Regions from separate parts of the Ochrobactrum sp. P6BSIII genome, predicted to be linked through region 3. Evidence: riboswitches for the same ligand, from Rfam matches in the RefSeq annotation. Region 3 holds a riboswitch; each other region holds the start of a gene.
What was found. A riboswitch is a leader RNA that binds a small molecule or an ion and turns the genes downstream of it on or off. The one in region 3 is predicted to bind thiamine pyrophosphate.
Positions count from the first base shown of each region.

Region 1 (5,964 bases), on a different contig from region 3:
GGCAATGCGAGCGCCAAGGCGGCGCAACTCGAACAGCAATTCGATATTGTGCTTGCTGTTGGACAGAAACACCGACTCAGTGATTTCCAGTTCCAGCCGGTTCGGCGACAGGCGGGCCGCATCCAGCGCATCAGTGACAGAGCGCAAAAGCGAGCTTTGGCTGAACTGCACCGGCGACAGATTGACCGAAACCTTGATATCCTCCGGCCAGGAAACCGCTTCGCGGCAGGCCGCCAGCAGCACCCAGTCACCGATGGGACCGATCAACCCGGTCTCTTCCGCGAGCGGAATGAACTCCGCCGGTGAAATCATGCCGCGCTCGGGATGACGCCAGCGGATCAGCGCTTCAAAGCCGGAAATCCGCCCGCTCTCCAGATTGAAGATCGGCTGGTAATGCAGTTCGAACTGCTGGGACAGCAGGGCCTGACGCAGCTCGCTCGTCATGATGTGGCGCTTTTCAGCGGCCAGACGCAACGCGTGCTGGTAGAAATGGAAGGTGCGCCTGCCGCTCGATTTCGACGCGTGGAGCGCCAGATCGGCGTTGCGCATCAGCACGTCGGAATTATCGCCATGCAGCGGCGCCTGCGCGATGCCCATGCTGCATGTGACGAATTCGGAATTGTCGCCGAGCTTGAACGGTTCCTGAAATGCCGAAAGCACCCGATCCGCAAACATGGCGATCTGGCCAACGGTCCCGCTGCGATAGATGACGGCGAACTCATCGCCGCCGAGCCGCGCGATGAACTGGTCGCTCGTGGTGATCTGGCGCAACCGCTCGGCCACCTGCTGCAAGAGCTGGTCGCCTGCCTGATGGCCGATATTGTCGTTGATGCTCTTGAAGTGATCGATGTCGATATAGAAAAGCGCAAACGGCTCCGCATCGCCGCCCTTTTTCAGCAAGTCCTCGACATGATGGGAGAAATAGGCGCGGTTGGGCAGTCGCGTGAGGCTGTCATGCATGGCGATATGGGCCATGCGCTCCTCGATTTCGCGCCGTTCGGTAATGTCTTCGATCAAGCCGATCAGATAGCGCGGCGTGCCGTCGTCGACCGGCGGAATGGAGCTCTTGATGACACGCAGAATGCGCTGCGTTCCGTCGTCGTGATGGGTTTTATATTCGACGCTGAGCGCTTCGCCTTTGCTCATCACCTGACGATCCTGCTGCGCATATTGGCGGCGCTCCAGATCCGTCATCAGCTGTGCATCGGTGAAGCCGACCACCGCCTCAATCGCCTTGCCGCTCGCCTGCGATGCCGCCTGATTGTAGAGCACGTAACGCCCCTCGTCCTGCATGTCCTTGATGAACACGCCGAGCGGCAGATTGCTGACAAGGCTATCGAGCAGTGATTGCGCATGGATCGCCTGCCGGTTGGCTTCGGCAATTTCGGTCCGATCCTGCACGATGGCAAGGATGGCGTCCTTACCGTCGAACTGCACTTCCCGTCCGTAGGTCAGAACTTCGATGATTTCGCCGGTGGCGCGCCGATGCTGCCATCGCTCGGGGCGCTCCAGATCGCTGCGATCACGGACAGCGCTCAGCATGCGCTCGCGCTCGGCCTGCGGACGAATATCGAGAACAGTCATGCCCGGCAGTTCATCAGGCGTATAGCCGTAAAGCGCATAGGCCGCGTCGTTCATGATGATGAAGCCGAGGGTCTGCGGGTCATAGACCCACATTGGCGTCGGATGGGTGGTGAAAAGGATACGGAAATCCTGCTGGGACGTGCTCGCCATGGAGCCTCCCGCCTCTGTCGGACCGGCTTTCCGCTTCGCCATCATATACCCCTTGCCCCAAGCCGACACATGTCGTCAGTCTAAATTAGCCAACAAAACCTCTCACTGGAACATCATATTCCGCATGAGTTCATGACCAGACAAGCTCACGAACCAACAGGCGAGGACCGTCACCAGGACGCACTTCCCCGCTGGGAGAATACGACCAATGGTTTTAACAAACCATATATGAAGGAGGTACTCATTTAGTTTTTTCTGATGATCTTGTTTTTTATAGCGTCAGACCTCGCGCGAGACCGCTTGAGATAACTTGACCGCTCAAAACTTCCGGCCTATGCCTATGGATGCAAAATTCGTTGGGGTGCCTCGAAAGAGGCTGAGAGGCGCGTTCACGCGTTAACCCATTGAACCTGATCCGGGTAATACCTGCGTAGGGAACGGAGTTTGACGCGTCGCGGACAGGGTTCATCCCACTCGGAGCTTATGCTCCTTACAGGTTCATGACGTCTCATCTTTCCGTTCGGAATGAGAGACGACACGATGAACCAGAAACATAGTTTCTCCCGAACCAAATCCAACAATGGCCAGACACGGTCTGTGCCCATCTGCGTGACAATTGCCGGTTCCGACAGCGGCGGCGGCGCTGGCATTCAGGCCGACCTCAAGACATTTTCGGCGCTCGGCGTTTATGGCGCGAGCGTCATTGCGGCTGTGACCGTGCAGAACACCTGCACGGTGAGCGCGGTGCACGATATCCCGCCCGCCATTGTCGCTGGGCAGATCGACGCCGTTTTCAGCGATCTCGACGTTGCCGCAGTGAAGATCGGCATGGTTTCCGTGCCCGAAACCATCGAGGCCATTGCGCGGGGACTCGCCCATTTTTCCGGCCCTGTCGTGCTCGATCCGGTGATGGTGGCCAAGTCCGGCGACCGGCTTTTGAGCGAAAGCGCCATTGCGCTTTTGCGCCAGAAACTGGTGCCGATCGCAACGCTTTTGACCCCAAACCGGCCTGAAGCTGCCTGCCTGCTCGGCTGCGGTCTGGCGCTTGATGATGAAGACGCCGAACAACAGGGCCGCGCATTGCTCGAACTCGGCGCGAAAGCCGTTCTGATGAAGGGCGGCCATGCGGAAGGCGAAATCTGCGTCGACCTCCTCGTTCGCCGCGATCAGCCGACGCTGCGTGTCGAGGCGCAGCGCATCTTGACCGGCAACACCCATGGCACAGGCTGCACGCTCTCCTCGGCCATTGCGGCAGAGCTTGCAAAGAACCTGCCGCTCGAAAAGGCCATGCTTGCAGCCCACACCTATCTGCAAGGGGCAATCCGCGCTGCCGATACGTTGAAGATCGGACACGGCCACGGGCCGGTGCACCATTTCCATAACCTCTGGAAAACCCGAATGGAGGAGATTGCGTGATGCGCGTCACCATCATCGGAGCGGGTGTCGCCGGTCTTGCCACCGCCGCCGAGTTCACCGATCAGGGCCATGCCGTCACGGTGATTGCCCGCAGCCCGCAGATCGGTTCCGACTGCTGTTCCTGGCTTGCAGGCGGCATGCTGGCACCATGGTGCGAGGGCGAAAGCGCCGAAGAGCCTGTGGTGCGGCTCGGTCAGGAAGCCATCGGCTGGTGGGAAAAGCACGTCTCCGGCGTCAAGCGCGAAGGCACTCTGGTTCTGTCGCACAACCGTGACGCCAGCGAGTTGCGCCGTTTCGCCCGCCGGACGGAAGCCTTCGACACAATCGACCATGACCGCATTGATGCACTGGAACCCGATCTGGCCGGGCGTTTCCGGCAGGGCCTGTTCTTCACACGTGAAGGCCATCTCGATCCGCGCAAGACATTGGTTGAGCTGGCCGAAAACCTGCAAAGAAAAGGCGTCGTCTTTCACCTCAATACGGAAGCGCATGAAGCGAAGATCGACGCGGATATCACCGTCGATGCCCGTGGTCTTAGCGCCCGCGATGCGCTGCCCGATCTGCGCGGCGTCAAGGGTGAGATGCTGGTTGTCCGCTCGCGCGACATCAACCTTTCGCGGCCCGTGCGTCTCCTGCATCCGCGCATTCCGCTCTACATCGTGCCGCGCGGCGACGGCGTGCACATGATCGGCGCGACGATGATCGAAAGCGATCAGCGCAGTGGCATCAGCGTGCGCTCGACATTGGAGCTTTTGAGCGCGGCTTACGCCCTGCATCCGGCCTTCGGCGAGGCTGAAATTCTCGAAACCGGCGTCGATGCGCGCCCCGCCTTTCCAGACAACCTTCCCCGCGTGAGACGGCGTGGCAAAACCATCTATGTCAACGGGCTTTACCGCCACGGCTTCCTGCTTTCGCCAGCTGTGGCACGCATGGCGGTTGCGGCCGCGACCGCGCCCGAAACTATGCCTGAATTTGTGGAGGACTATGCATGACGATCGTGCTGAACGGTGAAGTCATCACCACGGCAGCCGCCAATCTGGCGGCGCTGCTGACCGAGATCGAACTGGATGAAGCGGTTGTTGCAACCGCGCTGAACGGTGAATTCGTGGCCAGCGACGAGCGCGCAGCCGCGACCTTGTCGGCTGGCGACCGCATCGAAGTTCTGGCCCCGATGCAGGGAGGCTGAGATGCTGGAATTCTACGGCCAACAATTTGAAAGCCGCCTGCTGCTCGGCACGGCGCAATATCCATCGCCCGCCATTCTGGCCGATGCGGTGCGTGCTTCGCAAAGCGATATCGTCACCGTGTCGCTGCGCCGCGAAAGCGGCGATGCGCGCGCCGGACAGGACTTCTGGGCGCTGATCCGCGAGTTGGGCGTCGCCGTTCTGCCCAACACCGCAGGCTGCCACACGCCGCGTGAAGCGGTGACCACCGCCAGAATGGCGCGTGAAATCTTCGGCACCAACTGGATCAAGCTGGAAGTGATCGGCGACCACGACACGTTGCAGCCCGACCCGTTCGGTCTGGTCGAAGCAGCGCGCATACTCTGCGACGACGGTTTCGAGGTCTTTCCCTATATGAATGACGATCTGGTCGTCGCGGAAAAGCTCATTGAAGCCGGTTGCAAGGTGCTGATGCCCTGGGGCGCGCCCATCGGCTCAGGCCGTGGCCTCAACAATCCTTATGCGCTGAAGACCATGCGGGCGCATTTTCCCGACATTCCGCTTGTTGTCGATGCCGGCATCGGTGTGCCGTCCCATGCGGCTGCGGCGATGGAACTGGGCTATGACGCCGTGCTCATCAACACCGCTGTCGCCAAGGCTGGCGATCCCGTTTCCATGGCACGTGGTTTTGCGCTGGCGGTTGAAGCCGGACGGCTCGCTTTCGAAGCAGACGCCATCGAAGCGCGCGACATGGCCGCGCCATCCACCCCTCTTCTCGGAAAGGCATTTTTGTAATGGCCCTCGATCCGTTCTACCCGATCTTCGACAGCGCAAAATGGCTGGAGCGCATGGTGCCGCTCGGCGTCAGGCTGGTGCAGTTGCGCGCCAAGGACAAGACCGAGCCGGAGCTGCGCAGCGAAATCCGCGCCGCACGCGAAATTTGCCTTGCCCATGACTGCCAGCTGATCGTCAACGACTATTGGAAGCTCGCGCTGGAGGAAGGTTGCGACTTCATCCATCTTGGACAGGAAGACCTCGACGATGCCGATCTGGATGCCATTCGCGCCGGTGGTTTGAAACTGGGTGTTTCGAGCCATGACGAGGCGGAACTGGACCGCGCCCTGTCGGTAAAGCCAGACTATATCGCGCTTGGCCCCATCTACCCGACCATTTTGAAAAAGATGAAATGGCACGAACAGGGCCTGCCCCGCCTTGGCCAATGGAAGGCGCGGATTGGCGATATTCCGCTGGTCGGGATCGGCGGTATGAGCGTCGAACGCGCACCGGGCGTTTTCGAAGCGGGCGCCGATATCGTTTCCGTCGTCACCGACATCACCCTCAATGCCGACCCCGAAAGCCGCCTGCGTCAATGGATCGAAACCACCCGCGCTTATGCAGGCCTTGCTCTGGAGCAGACCCCCATGGAAAGGCAACGCAAATGAAAAAGACCGTCTTCGCCGCCCTGTTCGGCCTCGCTTTCACTGTTGCCACTTCGGCTCACGCTGACGACAAGCTAAAGCTCATCCTCGACTGGTACGTGAACCCGGATCACGGCCCCATCATCGTTGCCGACAAGCTCGGCTACTTCAAGGATGCCGGGCTGGACGTGGATATCGTCGCGCCTGCCGATGCCTCGACGCCGACCAAGATG
Region 1 is NZ_JACGXB010000006.1:338,554-344,517, forward strand. Features, by position in the region: gene FHW00_RS11345 (putative bifunctional diguanylate cyclase/phosphodiesterase) at 1-1,776, opposite strand, end outside; TPP riboswitch at 2,082-2,188, shown strand; gene thiD (bifunctional hydroxymethylpyrimidine kinase/phosphomethylpyrimidine kinase) at 2,275-3,150, shown strand; gene thiO (glycine oxidase ThiO) at 3,150-4,142, shown strand; gene thiS (sulfur carrier protein ThiS) at 4,139-4,336, shown strand; gene FHW00_RS11365 (thiazole synthase) at 4,338-5,108, shown strand; gene FHW00_RS11370 (thiamine phosphate synthase) at 5,108-5,755, shown strand; gene FHW00_RS11375 (ABC transporter substrate-binding protein) at 5,752-5,964, shown strand, end outside.
Region 1: another riboswitch for thiamine pyrophosphate. It lies ahead of thiD (bifunctional hydroxymethylpyrimidine kinase/phosphomethylpyrimidine kinase); the one in region 3 lies ahead of thiB (thiamine ABC transporter substrate binding subunit).

Region 2 (5,964 bases), on a different contig from region 3:
TGAAAACCGGGGCTGGTGGCGTTTACTGTTGGCGATGAGAGAGGAGGCCACCAACGGGTCGTCAGACACCAGCCTCGCGCCATACAGAATGTCGGACGCCGAAAAAGATGCAGGCGCGGGTGCCCCTTCTTCGTCTGTGTAAACTTATAGTGCTAATGCAACTATTTAGAAATTGTATTCATTAGCCGGCTTCAGCCTCGCATCTTCATGCTGTCTTCCTGCGATCCCGCACGTATTTCATGTGAGATTTCCATCGAACAAAACTTGGGACCGCACATGGAGCAGAAATGAGCGTCCTTGTGAGCCTCCTTGGGCAAGGTCTCGTCATGATAAGAACGTGCGGTCTCCGGATCCAGTGAAAGATTGAACTGATCTTCCCAACGGAATTCGAACCGAGCCCGCGATAGCGCATCATCGTGAATACGCGCTGCCGGGTGTCCTTTTGCTAGGTCTGCGGCATGAGCGGCTATCTTATAGGTGACGACACCAATTTTAACATCGTCGCGATTGGGCAAGCCAAGATGCTCCTTCGGGGTAACGTAGCAAAGCATGGCGGTGCCGAACCAGCCGATCATCGCTGCACCAATTCCCGAGGTTATATGGTCATAACCGGGTGCGATATCAGTGGTCAGCGGTCCGAGCGTAAAGAATGGCGCCTCTCCGCATGTGTGTAATTGCTTGTCCATGTTCTCTTTGATCTTGTGCATCGGAACGTGGCCGGGCCCTTCTATCATTACCTGGCAATCCTTGGACCAGGCTATCTGGGTCAGTTCTCCAAGCGTCTCCAGTTCGGCAAATTGTGCCGCGTCATTGGCATCTGCTATCGATCCCGGACGCAGACCATCGCCAAGGGAGAATGAGACATCGTAAGCCCGACAGATATCGCAAATTTCTTCGAAATGTTCGTAGAGAAAACTCTCTTTGTGGTGGTGTAAGCACCACTTCGCCATGATCGAACCGCCGCGTGAAACGATGCCGGTTACGCGATTGGCGGTGAGGTGGATATAAGAAAGCCGCACGCCAGCGTGTATGGTAAAATAATCAACGCCTTGTTCGGCCTGTTCGATCAATGTGTCGCGATAGATCTGCCAGTTCAGATCTTCGGCAATACCATTGACCTTCTCCAGAGCCTGATAGAGCGGTACCGTGCCGATTGGAACTGGTGAGTTCCGGATGATCCATTCTCGAATATTATGAATGTTTCGTCCGGTTGAAAGGTCCATGACCGTATCGGCACCCCAACGGATCGCCCATACCATCTTTTCAACTTCTTCGCCCATAGAAGATGTTACGGCAGAATTGCCGATATTAGCGTTGATCTTAACCAGAAAGTTCCGCCCGATGATCATCGGCTCGGATTCAGGATGATTGATATTGGCAGGAAGAATAGCGCGTCCCTCTGCAATCTCCTGGCGAACGAATTCCGGTGTTACATAGTCGGGAATGTTGGCGCCGAAACCTTGCCCGTCGCGCGGCAATTCATGCTGGACAGCGTGTCGCCCAAGGTTTTCGCGGATGGCGACGAATTCCATTTCGGGAGTGATGATACCTGCACGGGCATAAGCAAGCTGGGTAACCGCCTTGCCATTCCTTGCTTTCAACGGTGTATTTAGAAAAGGGAATTCCTGTGTCAGTCGTTCACCTGTCGCAAAGCCGTTATCTGCGGGTTGAACCGAGCGCCCTTCATAGGCTTCGACATCGCCGCGCCCGCTGATCCAGCTTTCGCGCAATCGGGGCAAACCTGTTTCGATATTGATCGTTGCGTGGTCGTCGGTGTAGGGCCCAGATGGGTCATAGACCGTAACAGGTGGCAGCCCGGAACTGGGATGCAGAGCAATTTCTCGCATCGGGACGCAGATATCCGGATAAAGCGTTCCCGGTTTGCTTAGTTTTCGGGAAGCAGGGAGAGGGCCAGTGGTAACAGTCGGGGCTGTGTTGCCAGTAATGATAGACATGGTTGAGGCTCCAAGTTGTGATGTTGGAGACCCAGTTCCAGTGTTGGAAGGATGAAAAAACGCCATCAGGAAGCATCCAGTGGACGCTCGCCTTCCAGCATTTGCACCGTCCCTACGCCAGTATGAACTGGATCAGGTTCAACGGGTCACTGCGCACGCTAGCAGTATCTCAGCCCCTTGCCGGGACTCCCCTGGTGAATGCTTAAAATTATGCACGGGCAGTTTTGGTCGTCAAGACCGGTTGGCTGCGCGCGTGTTTCTATTCCTGACCGTGGACGTAAAACAAACGGTGAAGCTTGGCTTCTCTTTTTCCATTTGGCATCATCACTGATGCGGCTTTTTAAAAATCCGAAGTGTTTTAGTTCACCAGATCGCGGCCTTTGGTTTCCGGCGTGGTGATCATCACATAGATCGCGGGTATAGCCATCAATGTGGCGTAGACCGCGACCGCGAAGGGTGTACCGAAAATTTCAAGCAGCCACGTGCCGATGATCGGGGCCAGCGCTCCACCCAACACCGTGGCGACAGAATAGGATGTCGACATGGCCGTGTAACGAACGCGCGCCGGGAAGAGTTCGGTGAAATAGGCCGACATGCCACCCACGATAATGCCGTGGAAGGAGAGCGTCAGCACGGTTGCCCAGGTGAGTGTCGCTGTGTCTGCGCCGGGAGGCAGGCTGAAAAGCCAGAACCCTGCGCCGATACCACCCACAAGACCCACCAGCGTAACGGCCTTGCGTCCGATACGGTCTGCTGTGGCACCGGCAGCCAGAATGACGGCGACTTCGGCAATGGAGCCAATGAACAGAGCGCCAAGGGCAGCTTCACGCGGGACTTTCAGGAACACGGTCGCCAGCACGACGAAGAATGTGGAGAAGAGGTAAAAGAGCGCGCTTTCGCCAGCCTTGACGAACAGGACGCGCAGCATGTTTGCGCCCTGGGTCGTAATCGCTTCGCGCAATGGGGCTTTAACGGCTTCGGTCTTCTGTTCCTGAAGATGGATAAAGGCTGGCGATTCCTCGACCTTGCGCCGGACCCATAGACCGAGACCGATCAGCAGAATGGAGGCGATGAAGGGAATGCGCCAGGCCCATTCCACAAAAGCGTCCGATCCGAAATGCCCGATGACCGCACCGATGACGGCGGTGGCGATCACATTGCCCGCCGGTCCTCCAATCATGGGAAAGCCGGTCCAGAGACCGCGCTGTTTTGCCGGAAGGCTTTCGGCAATAAGCACCAAGGCGCCAGTGGATTCGCCACCGATGGCAAAACCTTGCAACAGGCGCATCAGGAGCAGCAAGAGCGGAGCGAACACGCCAATCTGCTGATAGGTGGGGAGCAGTCCCATGGCGACAGTCGCACCGCCCATCAGGAAAAGACTGATGACGAGTGCGCGCTTGCGCCCGATCCTGTCACCCAGAACACCGAAGAACCAGCCGCCAGCAGGACGGGCAATGAAGCCGACGGCCTGTGTGGACAAGGCGGCAATCAAGCCGGTGATCGGATCGACGACCGGGAAAAACGCGGTGTTGAAAACAAGTGCGGCGCAAAAAGCGAAAACCGCGAAGTCATACCACTCGATAATCGTGCCCGTGCTGGCCGCGAAAAGAAGCCGTATTGATGATTTTTGTGTCTGCGCGGCATCCATTGTGCCCGCCGGTGCTGATGTGTTCAAGGGTGCTCCTCCGCTGCCCAGCATTTGAATACCGGTTCCTCGCTACCGGCACCTTATAATCGTATCATTTGCAACGATGTCAAGTTCATTGCAATAGCAACGTTACATATGCAATGAACTAGTCGCGATCAGATTCCGGGGATTACAATCCGCAGGAGGGGCGAGGATCAATTCAAAAGGCTGTTCGAACGGACAGGATAACAGCGGTGTACGGGTATTTTTCATTGGGGCGCAATCTTACCAGCCCGCGTTTCACTCCGATTAGATCTCGCTCTTGAAAAAGCCTTTGAAATTGTCTGTTCAATCCGGGAAAATGATTGAAATCAAAAGACTTTGTGAGGGGCATGCAATGCGCATGGAGACGTTCTTTCCCTATCGGCTCGCGATTGTCGCGGAAGCGTTCTCCCGGCAGCTGGTTGCTGTTTATGGTCACGAATATGGGCTGATGCGTGAGGAATGGCGTCTGCTGTTTCTGCTTGCGGAAGCAGGTTCCATCGATTCCGTGCGGCTTGCCCAGCGCACCTCTCTCGACAAGGTGCAGGTCAGCCGCGCCGCCAGCCGTCTGGAAGAGAAAGGCCTGATTATCCGGACCATATCCGAAGAAGACCGGCGTTTGCGGCATTATGCGGTCACGAATGCGGGACAAGCCCTGTTTCAAAAGGCTTTCGGCGAAGTCGATGCAAAAGCCAACGCCATATTGAGCGTAATGTCCGAGCAGGACCGCCAAGCTCTGGAAACCGGTATCGCCGCGCTGCACGAAGCCGTCAAGCAGGTGACTGAAGCCGGGTAAGGTCGGCGATTATCGCGAAGGATGCGCGCTGGAGAGGCGGGTCAGCCCTTCGAGAAAATGTTTGGCATCGGGGCCCAGATCTTTAAGTATCTCCGCCTGAAACTCGTCAGCGATTTTGCCAAGGCGATGCATCAGCTCTTCCCCTTGAGGGGTGAGCGCGAGTACAATCAATCGACGGTCAACATTGTTATCCGATTTATGCAGCAGTCCGGCACTTTCAAGGCGCGTTGCTGCCCGGCTGACAATCGACTTGTCCAGATTGACGCGGGTATTGATGTCCCGGATGCTGACTTCGCCACTTCGATAGAGATGCGCCAATACGCGCCATTCGGGGATGGTCAGCCCCGCTTCAGCGGCATAGCGTTTTGCAAAGCGCTCGCTGATCCGCGCGGCCACCACGCTGAGCCGATAGGGCAGGAAACCGTCGAGTTCGAATGCCATGCATGTCTCCTTTTTTCAGGAAAGGAGCAGAGTTTCATTGCAAATACAACGGAAAAACACGTGTCACGCAAGAAGCATTGACTTCGTTGCATTCGCAACGTTATTATCGTTGTTCGAGCAACGAATTTGCCGGGAGGATTAATCATGACCGCTCACGCAATCCCGCAGGGCATGGTCCGCGCATCGGTGACGACAGGAACGGTCGAGGGCTATATGCCCGGTTTCGGCAACGACTTTGAAACCGAAGCGCTGCCGGGTGCATTGCCGCAAGGTCAGAATTCACCACAGAAATGCAATTACGGGCTTTATGCCGAGCAGCTGTCCGGCACCGCTTTCACCGCGCCGCGTGGTCAAAACGAGCGGACCTGGTGCTATCGCATTCGCCCGTCGGTCCATCATACGGGCCGATTCCAGCTGGTCGACGTGCCGTACTGGAAGACCGCGCCCAATCTGCCGGTCGGCGATCCGCAGCGGCGCAATATCACCAGTCTCGGCCAGTATCGCTGGGACCCTATCCCGCTGCCGGGGCCGGATGAGGATCTGACGTGGATCACCGGCATGCGCACCATGACCACGGCGGGCGATGTGAACATCCAGATCGGTATGGCAAGTCATGTCTATCTGATCACCCGTTCGATGCAGGACGAGTATTTTTACTCCGCCGATAGCGAATTGCTGGTCGTGCCGCAGGAAGGACGGCTGCGCTTTTGCACGGAGCTTGGCATTATCGATCTTGAGCCGAAGGAAATTGCCATTATTCCGCGCGGTCTCGTTTATCGCGTCGAAGTGCTTGAGGGACTGTGCCGCGGCTTTGTCTGCGAGAATTATGGTCAGAAATTCGATATGCCCGGCCGTGGTCCTATCGGCGCGAACTGCCTTGCCAATCCGCGCGATTTCAAATCCCCCGTTGCGGCCTATGAAGACAAACAGGCACGCTCGCGTGTTGTCATCAAATGGTGCGGCCAGTTTCATGAGAGCTGGATTGACCATTCGCCGCTCGATATCGTCGCGTGGCACGGCAATTACTGCGCCTATAAATATGACCTGCGCACTTACTCGCCGGTTGGCGCCATTCTGTTCGACCATCCCGATCCGTCGATTTT
Region 2 is NZ_JACGXB010000008.1:235,093-241,056, reverse strand. Features, by position in the region: partial or broken gene FHW00_RS24435 (hypothetical protein) at 1-142, shown strand, start outside; gene thiC (phosphomethylpyrimidine synthase ThiC) at 192-1,955, opposite strand; TPP riboswitch at 2,047-2,158, opposite strand; gene FHW00_RS13755 (MFS transporter) at 2,314-3,630, opposite strand; gene FHW00_RS13750 (MarR family winged helix-turn-helix transcriptional regulator) at 3,980-4,420, shown strand; gene FHW00_RS13745 (MarR family winged helix-turn-helix transcriptional regulator) at 4,430-4,861, opposite strand; gene hmgA (homogentisate 1,2-dioxygenase) at 5,006-5,964, shown strand, end outside.
Region 2: another riboswitch for thiamine pyrophosphate. It lies ahead of thiC (phosphomethylpyrimidine synthase ThiC); the one in region 3 lies ahead of thiB (thiamine ABC transporter substrate binding subunit).

Region 3 (5,964 bases):
CAGCAAAAGTGCGAAGCGGTTTTGCGTCGGACGATGCGGCGTAAAAAAGGATAGAGCGGTTTCAACGATTACGTCACAACAGAAGCCGCTCTATCGGCTTTTATCACCGATATAGCGCCGAAGCGCGTCAGGTCCAGTCTCCGACAAAAGGTCCTTCGCCGGTCCTTGCGCCACGACCTCACCGTTTTCGATGAACAGCAATTGCGCATCGAGATAGAGCGCATCTTCCGGCGTATGGGTGACCATCAACACGGTCATGCCGGTTTCACGGCGCAGTTCATTGACCAGATCGAGCATCTGATGCCGCAATGCGGGTCCAAGCGAGGCGAAGGCTTCATCCAGCAACAGCACCGGGCGTTCGCGAACAAGCGCGCGGGCAATCGCCACCCGCTGGCGTTCACCGCCGGACAGGGCTTCGGGCTTGCGCTGTTCTTTATCCTTGAGGCCGACACGGGTCAGCGCGTCGGCAATGGCGGCGCGGTCGCTATCCGTCAGTTTCAGGTTGGGCGCGCGACCGAGGCCGACATTTTGCGCGACTGTCAGATGGGCAAACAGGTTGTTTTCCTGAAACACCATCGAAACCGGCCGTTGCGGCGGCGGCAGGTGAGTTACATCGACACCGCCGATGGCAATGGCGCCCGATGAAGGCGTCTCGAAACCGGCAATGAGATTCAGGAGCGTGGACTTGCCCGAGCCGCTTGGGCCGACAATGGCCGCAATAGCGCCGCCCGCAATAGCCAGATCGAAGCGCATTGCGGTTTCGCCATAGCTGAAGCGCACGTCGGTAAGGCGGATGTCGGCGGAAGCAGTCATGAGGCGGAATTCTCTTTCCGGGATGTGGCGGCGCGGTCGGCAAGCATCATCAGACCGAGGCAGAGAAGCCCCAGAATGAGCGCGAGACCGGCCGCATCGAATGTGCGGTAACTGCCCATGCGCTGCAAGAGAAGATAGGGCAGGGTCAGAAGCGCATCGCTGCCGAACAGCGCGATTGTGCCAAGGTCGCCAATGGAAAGCGCCATGGCAAAGGCGAAGGCCATGCCAAAGGGTCTGCGGATCGACGGCCAGTCAATGAGCCGCAGCCGATTGAGGCCATAAATGCCAAGCTGGGCACAGAGCCTATTGTGGCGTGCGGCTGCCGTGTCCCAGGCCGGGCGCAACAGCCGGACTGCGAAAGGCATGGCCATGGCTGCGTTGACCGTGACCACCATCACCGGTGCGATGGCGAAAGGATTGGTGAAATGGCGCAGCAGGATGAACCATCCGGCGCCGATCACGATGGGCGGCATGACCAGAATGAGGCTCGCGCCCGTATCGAACAGGCTGGCTATTTTGTTGTTTTTTACCGCTTCCCGGGCTGAAACGAGCGCCAGTGAGAGAAGCACCGAGAGCGTTGCCGCAGAAAAGCCGAGCGCCAGGCTAGTGCCGATGGCGCGCCAGACCGTCTGTTCGCTGAGCAGGCGGGCGAGGTCGGCGGCAAGACCAGACACGACCACGCCTGCAATCGGCAAGGCGACATAAAGAAAGCCGATGAGAATGGCGATGATGTTGAACAGGCGTTCACCACGCGCAGGCCTGCCATAGCGGCGCGGTGTTGCCGTGTGGGTAAAGCCTTCTTCGGAAGGACGCCCGGTCAGGCGCAGGGCCAGCAGGATCAGCAAGGTCAGCCCGAGCTGGGTGACGGTGAGCGCCACCGCACGTGCCGGGTCGAAATCGAAATGCAGGCTTTGATAGATCGCCACTTCCAGTGTTGTCGCCCGTGGACCACCGCCGAGCGTCAGCACGGTGGTGAAGCTCGTCACGCACAGCATGAAGATGAGCCCCGCCATGCCGGGCAGGCTGCGGCGGATAACCGGCCATTCGATCAGCCGGAAACGGGCGCTGTTGCCCATGCCAAGCTGGGCCGCGAGTTTCCAATAGTCGGCGGGTATCGATTCATAGGCGGCGAGGATGAGCCGCACTGCCAGCGGCATGTTGAAGAACACATGCGCAATCAAAATGCCCGTAATGCCATAGATATCCGGCTGGAACGAATGGCCCGCAGCCTCCGATATATGGGCGATGAGGCCGTTTCGACCGTAAATGCTGGTAACGCCCAGCACGGCCACAAGGGCAGGCAACGCGAGCGGCAGGGCGAACAGCCGCAGAATAAAACCCCGTCCGGGAAAATGCGCTTCCGAATGCAAGGCGCGCGCAACTGGGATCGCAAAGGCGACCGAAAGCAGGCTCGAAGCGACGGCTTGTGCGATGGTGAAACGGGCGGTTCGCCAGAGATAGGCATCGAAATTTGCGGCGACATCGAAGCCGCCGCTGGCTTCAAAGGCAAGAGCGACAAGCGCGCCACCGGCAAGCACGATAAGGAAGGCCAGCGCCAAAGCCCCCGCGACGGGTTTCATCGCGGGGGTGGGGCTGGTGTTCTTGCCTGCCGGAGCGTTGATCATTTGCTGGTAGCTGCCAGCCATTCATCGACCCAGGCCTTGCGGTTCTTCGCAACCTCGTCGGCTGGAATGAGCAAGGTCTTTTCCGGTTTCGGCAAGGCGTCGAAAGCGGCGGGAAGCGGCGTTGATGTCTTGCCTGCCGGGAACATCCAGTTGGTTTCCGGGATCACATCCTGAAAGCCGGGGCCGGTCATGAAGGACAGGAATTTCTGCGCCAGCGGGTTCTTGGCGCCGGTCGTCGTCTGGGCGGCAAGCTCGATCTGGAGGTAATTGCCTTCCGGATAGGCCAGCGCCTTGTAGCGATCTGTCTTCTCCGCAATGACATGATAGGCTGGCGAACTGGTATAGGAGAGCACCATCGGCGCTTCACCCTTGGTGAAGAGGCCATAGGCTTCCGACCAGCCCGGCGTGACGGTGAGAATGCGCTTCTGCAATTTCTGCCAGGCATCGCCGGCCTGATCGCCATAGACGGCTTTCATCCAAAGCAGCATACCAAGACCCGGTGTCGAGGTGCGCGGATCCTGAAGCACGATCTTCTGCGACGGGTCGCCTTCGACCAGTTCCTTCAGGCTCTTGGGCGGATTGGGCAGCTTTTCCGAATCATAGACAATGGCGAAATAGCCATAGTCATAGGGTACGAAAATATCGTCCTTGAAGTCACCCGGCACGCTGACATTGCCAAGATCGATGCCACTTGGCGCAAAGAAGCCAGTGGCGCGCGCTTCCGTGGTCAGGTTGGTGTCGAGGCCAAGCACGATATCGGCCTTGGTGTTGCCGCCTTCAAGCTTCAGCCGGTTGAGCAGGGCCACACCGTCGGCGGAAGCGACCCAGTTGATCTCGCAGTCGCATTCCTTCTCGAAGTTTTCCTTTACCTTGGGACCGGGACCCCATTCGGAAATGAAACTGTCATAGGTATAGATGGTGAGCTTGTCTTTGGCCTGTGCCGCAGGTGCCAGACTAACGGCTGCCGCGAAAGAGAAGGCCAGCAAAGATAACAGCCGCATAACGGCACGTCCTTTCATAAAGTTAAAAGGATTTAGCGCCGCTTGGGGTCTGGAGCACAACAATAACCGAAAAGCTGCTACTTTTCGGGATCGTGCCGCAGAGCAGCATCTAATCCCTCCGCCGGTGCAAACCGGATCAGGTTCAGCGGGTTGGTTTTTTGAAAAACCTCTCAGCCATTCATGGGAACAAATGGCACCCCGTTAGAGCGTTGCGACATTAATATGTCAGGCCATGAAGGGCAAGAGAGGCAAAAGCGATACAAACTGGGACAGAGCAGACTTCCAGCTGGGATTTGCCCATGATAAGAGCGGCTTATGAGCACATTCGTCATCCTTCTCGGCGGCGACCTCGTCGTAACCGAACGGCTGCGTCAGCAGATAGCCGGCGCGCGCATTCTGGCCGCCGATGGTGGTATTCGTCATGCGGCCGCTCTGGGCGTCGAACCGGAACTGTGGCTCGGCGATTTCGATTCCACGCCACAAGCCCTGCTCGATCAATATGCGCATGTGCCGCAAAAGACATTTCCGCGCGCCAAGGACATGACAGACGGCGAACTGGCTTTCGAGGAAGCCTTTGCCCGTGGCGCGACACGCGCCATTTTGTGCGGTGCTTTTGGCGGCCAGCGCACCGACCACACGCTGCTGCATCTCACAATGGCGACAGCGCAGGCCAACAAGGGGCGGAATGTCCTCCTGTCCAGCGGTGCGGAAGAGGCATGGCCGGTGACGGCTGGCGAGTTTACCTATGATTTCCCTGACGGCACGCTGTTCAGCGTCATCAGTTTCACCGCTGTGGACGGGCTTTCAATCACAAATGCAGAGTGGCCGTTAGACAACGTGACCCTTCCTTTTGGTTCTTCGTGGACAGTTTCCAATATAGTGCGTGGAACACTTCGCATTACTGTGCGTTCTGGCTTAGCGATACTTGTTGCAAACTTAAATTCGGAGCATGCTGACGGCGTGTCGCTAACCTTACCGATTGAAAAGGCTTGACGCTCGACAGCGAAACGTATTTCAAATGCGGTAAGCGGGTTATTAGTTAGCGCCGAAATTGGGGACGCAAAATCGGCACCTGAAGTGTCAACTTTGACAGGAGATTGTTTGATGAAGTCACGTCTTTCCATGATTGCGGTTGCCGGGGTGCTCGCATTGTCGACAGCAGCATGCACGACCAACGAACAGCGCACAGCTGGTTACGGTGTTGGCGGTGCAGCAATCGGTGCTCTCGCCGGTGGTGCAATCGGCGGTAACGGCCGTGGCGCTCTCACGGGTGCTGCTATTGGTGCTGTTGCCGGTACGCTGGTTGGCGCTGCCCAGACGCGTAATGGCGTGCAGTACTGCCGCTATCGCGACAACTACGGCCGCGTCTACGAAGCACGCTGCCAGTAAGCTTGAAGCTTAAAATCGTATCGCGGACAGGCCGGGGAAACCCGGCCTGTTTGTTTTTCGTGCCTCTTTCCTATCGATCCATTTGACAGAACGGCTTTTGTCGCGGACAAGCAGGGCGGAATTTCAAAGCACATCCCGAGAACCGCCCAGAAAGCCTCAGAAGACACCATGGCACCACCGCTCCTTCGCCTAGACCAGATCAAGCTCACCTTCGGCGGTACGCCGCTTCTGGAGGATGCGAGCCTTTCGGTGAGCGAGGGCGACCGCATCGCGCTGGTCGGGCGCAATGGTTCTGGCAAATCCACGCTTTTGAAGATCGCCGCCGGCATGGTCGAGCCGACTTCGGGCGAAGTGTTCAAGCATCCGGGCGCGACCGTTCGCTATCTGCCGCAGGTGCCGGACATGGACGGCTTTGCCAGCGTGCGCGCCTATGTCGAAGCGGGGCTCGGACCGACCGACGATCCGCATCGCGTGACCTATCTTCTGGAGCATCTGGGCCTGACCGGCGACGAAAATCCGGATCATCTTTCGGGTGGCGAAGCGCGCCGTGCGGCGCTGGCGCGTGTGATCGCGCCGCAGCCCGATGTGCTTTTGCTCGACGAGCCGACCAACCATCTCGATCTGACAACCATCGAATGGCTGGAAGGCGAATTGCGCCAGATCCGTTCGGCCATCGTGCTGATCTCGCATGACCGTCGCTTTCTGGAAAATGTCAGCCGCGCGACTGTCTGGCTCGACCGTGGTATCACACGCCGTCTGGAGCAGGGTTTCGGCCATTTCGAGGAATGGCGCGACAAGGTTCTGGAAGAAGAAGAGCGCGATCATCACAAGCTTGGCCGCCAGATTGCCCGCGAGGAGCATTGGCTGCGCTATGGCGTGACGGCACGCCGCAAGCGCAACATGCGCCGCCTCGGCGAATTGCATTCCATGCGCGCGGATTTCCGCAATCACCGCAAGGCGCAAGGGTCGGCGGTTCTGACGGCCAGCGATTCCAAGGAATCCGGCAAGCTGGTGATCGAAGCCAAGTTGCTGAACAAAGCCTATGGCGACCGTGTTCTGGTGAAGGATTTCTCCACGCGCGTGCAGCGCGGCGACCGGATCGGTCTGGTCGGCCCCAACGGCGCGGGAAAAACCAC
Region 3 is NZ_JACGXB010000010.1:105,237-111,200, reverse strand. Features, by position in the region: gene thiQ (thiamine ABC transporter ATP-binding protein) at 91-813, opposite strand; gene thiP (thiamine/thiamine pyrophosphate ABC transporter permease ThiP) at 810-2,459, opposite strand; gene thiB (thiamine ABC transporter substrate binding subunit) at 2,435-3,439, opposite strand; TPP riboswitch at 3,536-3,650, opposite strand; gene FHW00_RS15345 (thiamine diphosphokinase) at 3,755-4,432, shown strand; gene FHW00_RS15340 (glycine zipper domain-containing protein) at 4,544-4,828, shown strand; gene FHW00_RS15335 (ABC-F family ATP-binding cassette domain-containing protein) at 4,997-5,964, shown strand, end outside.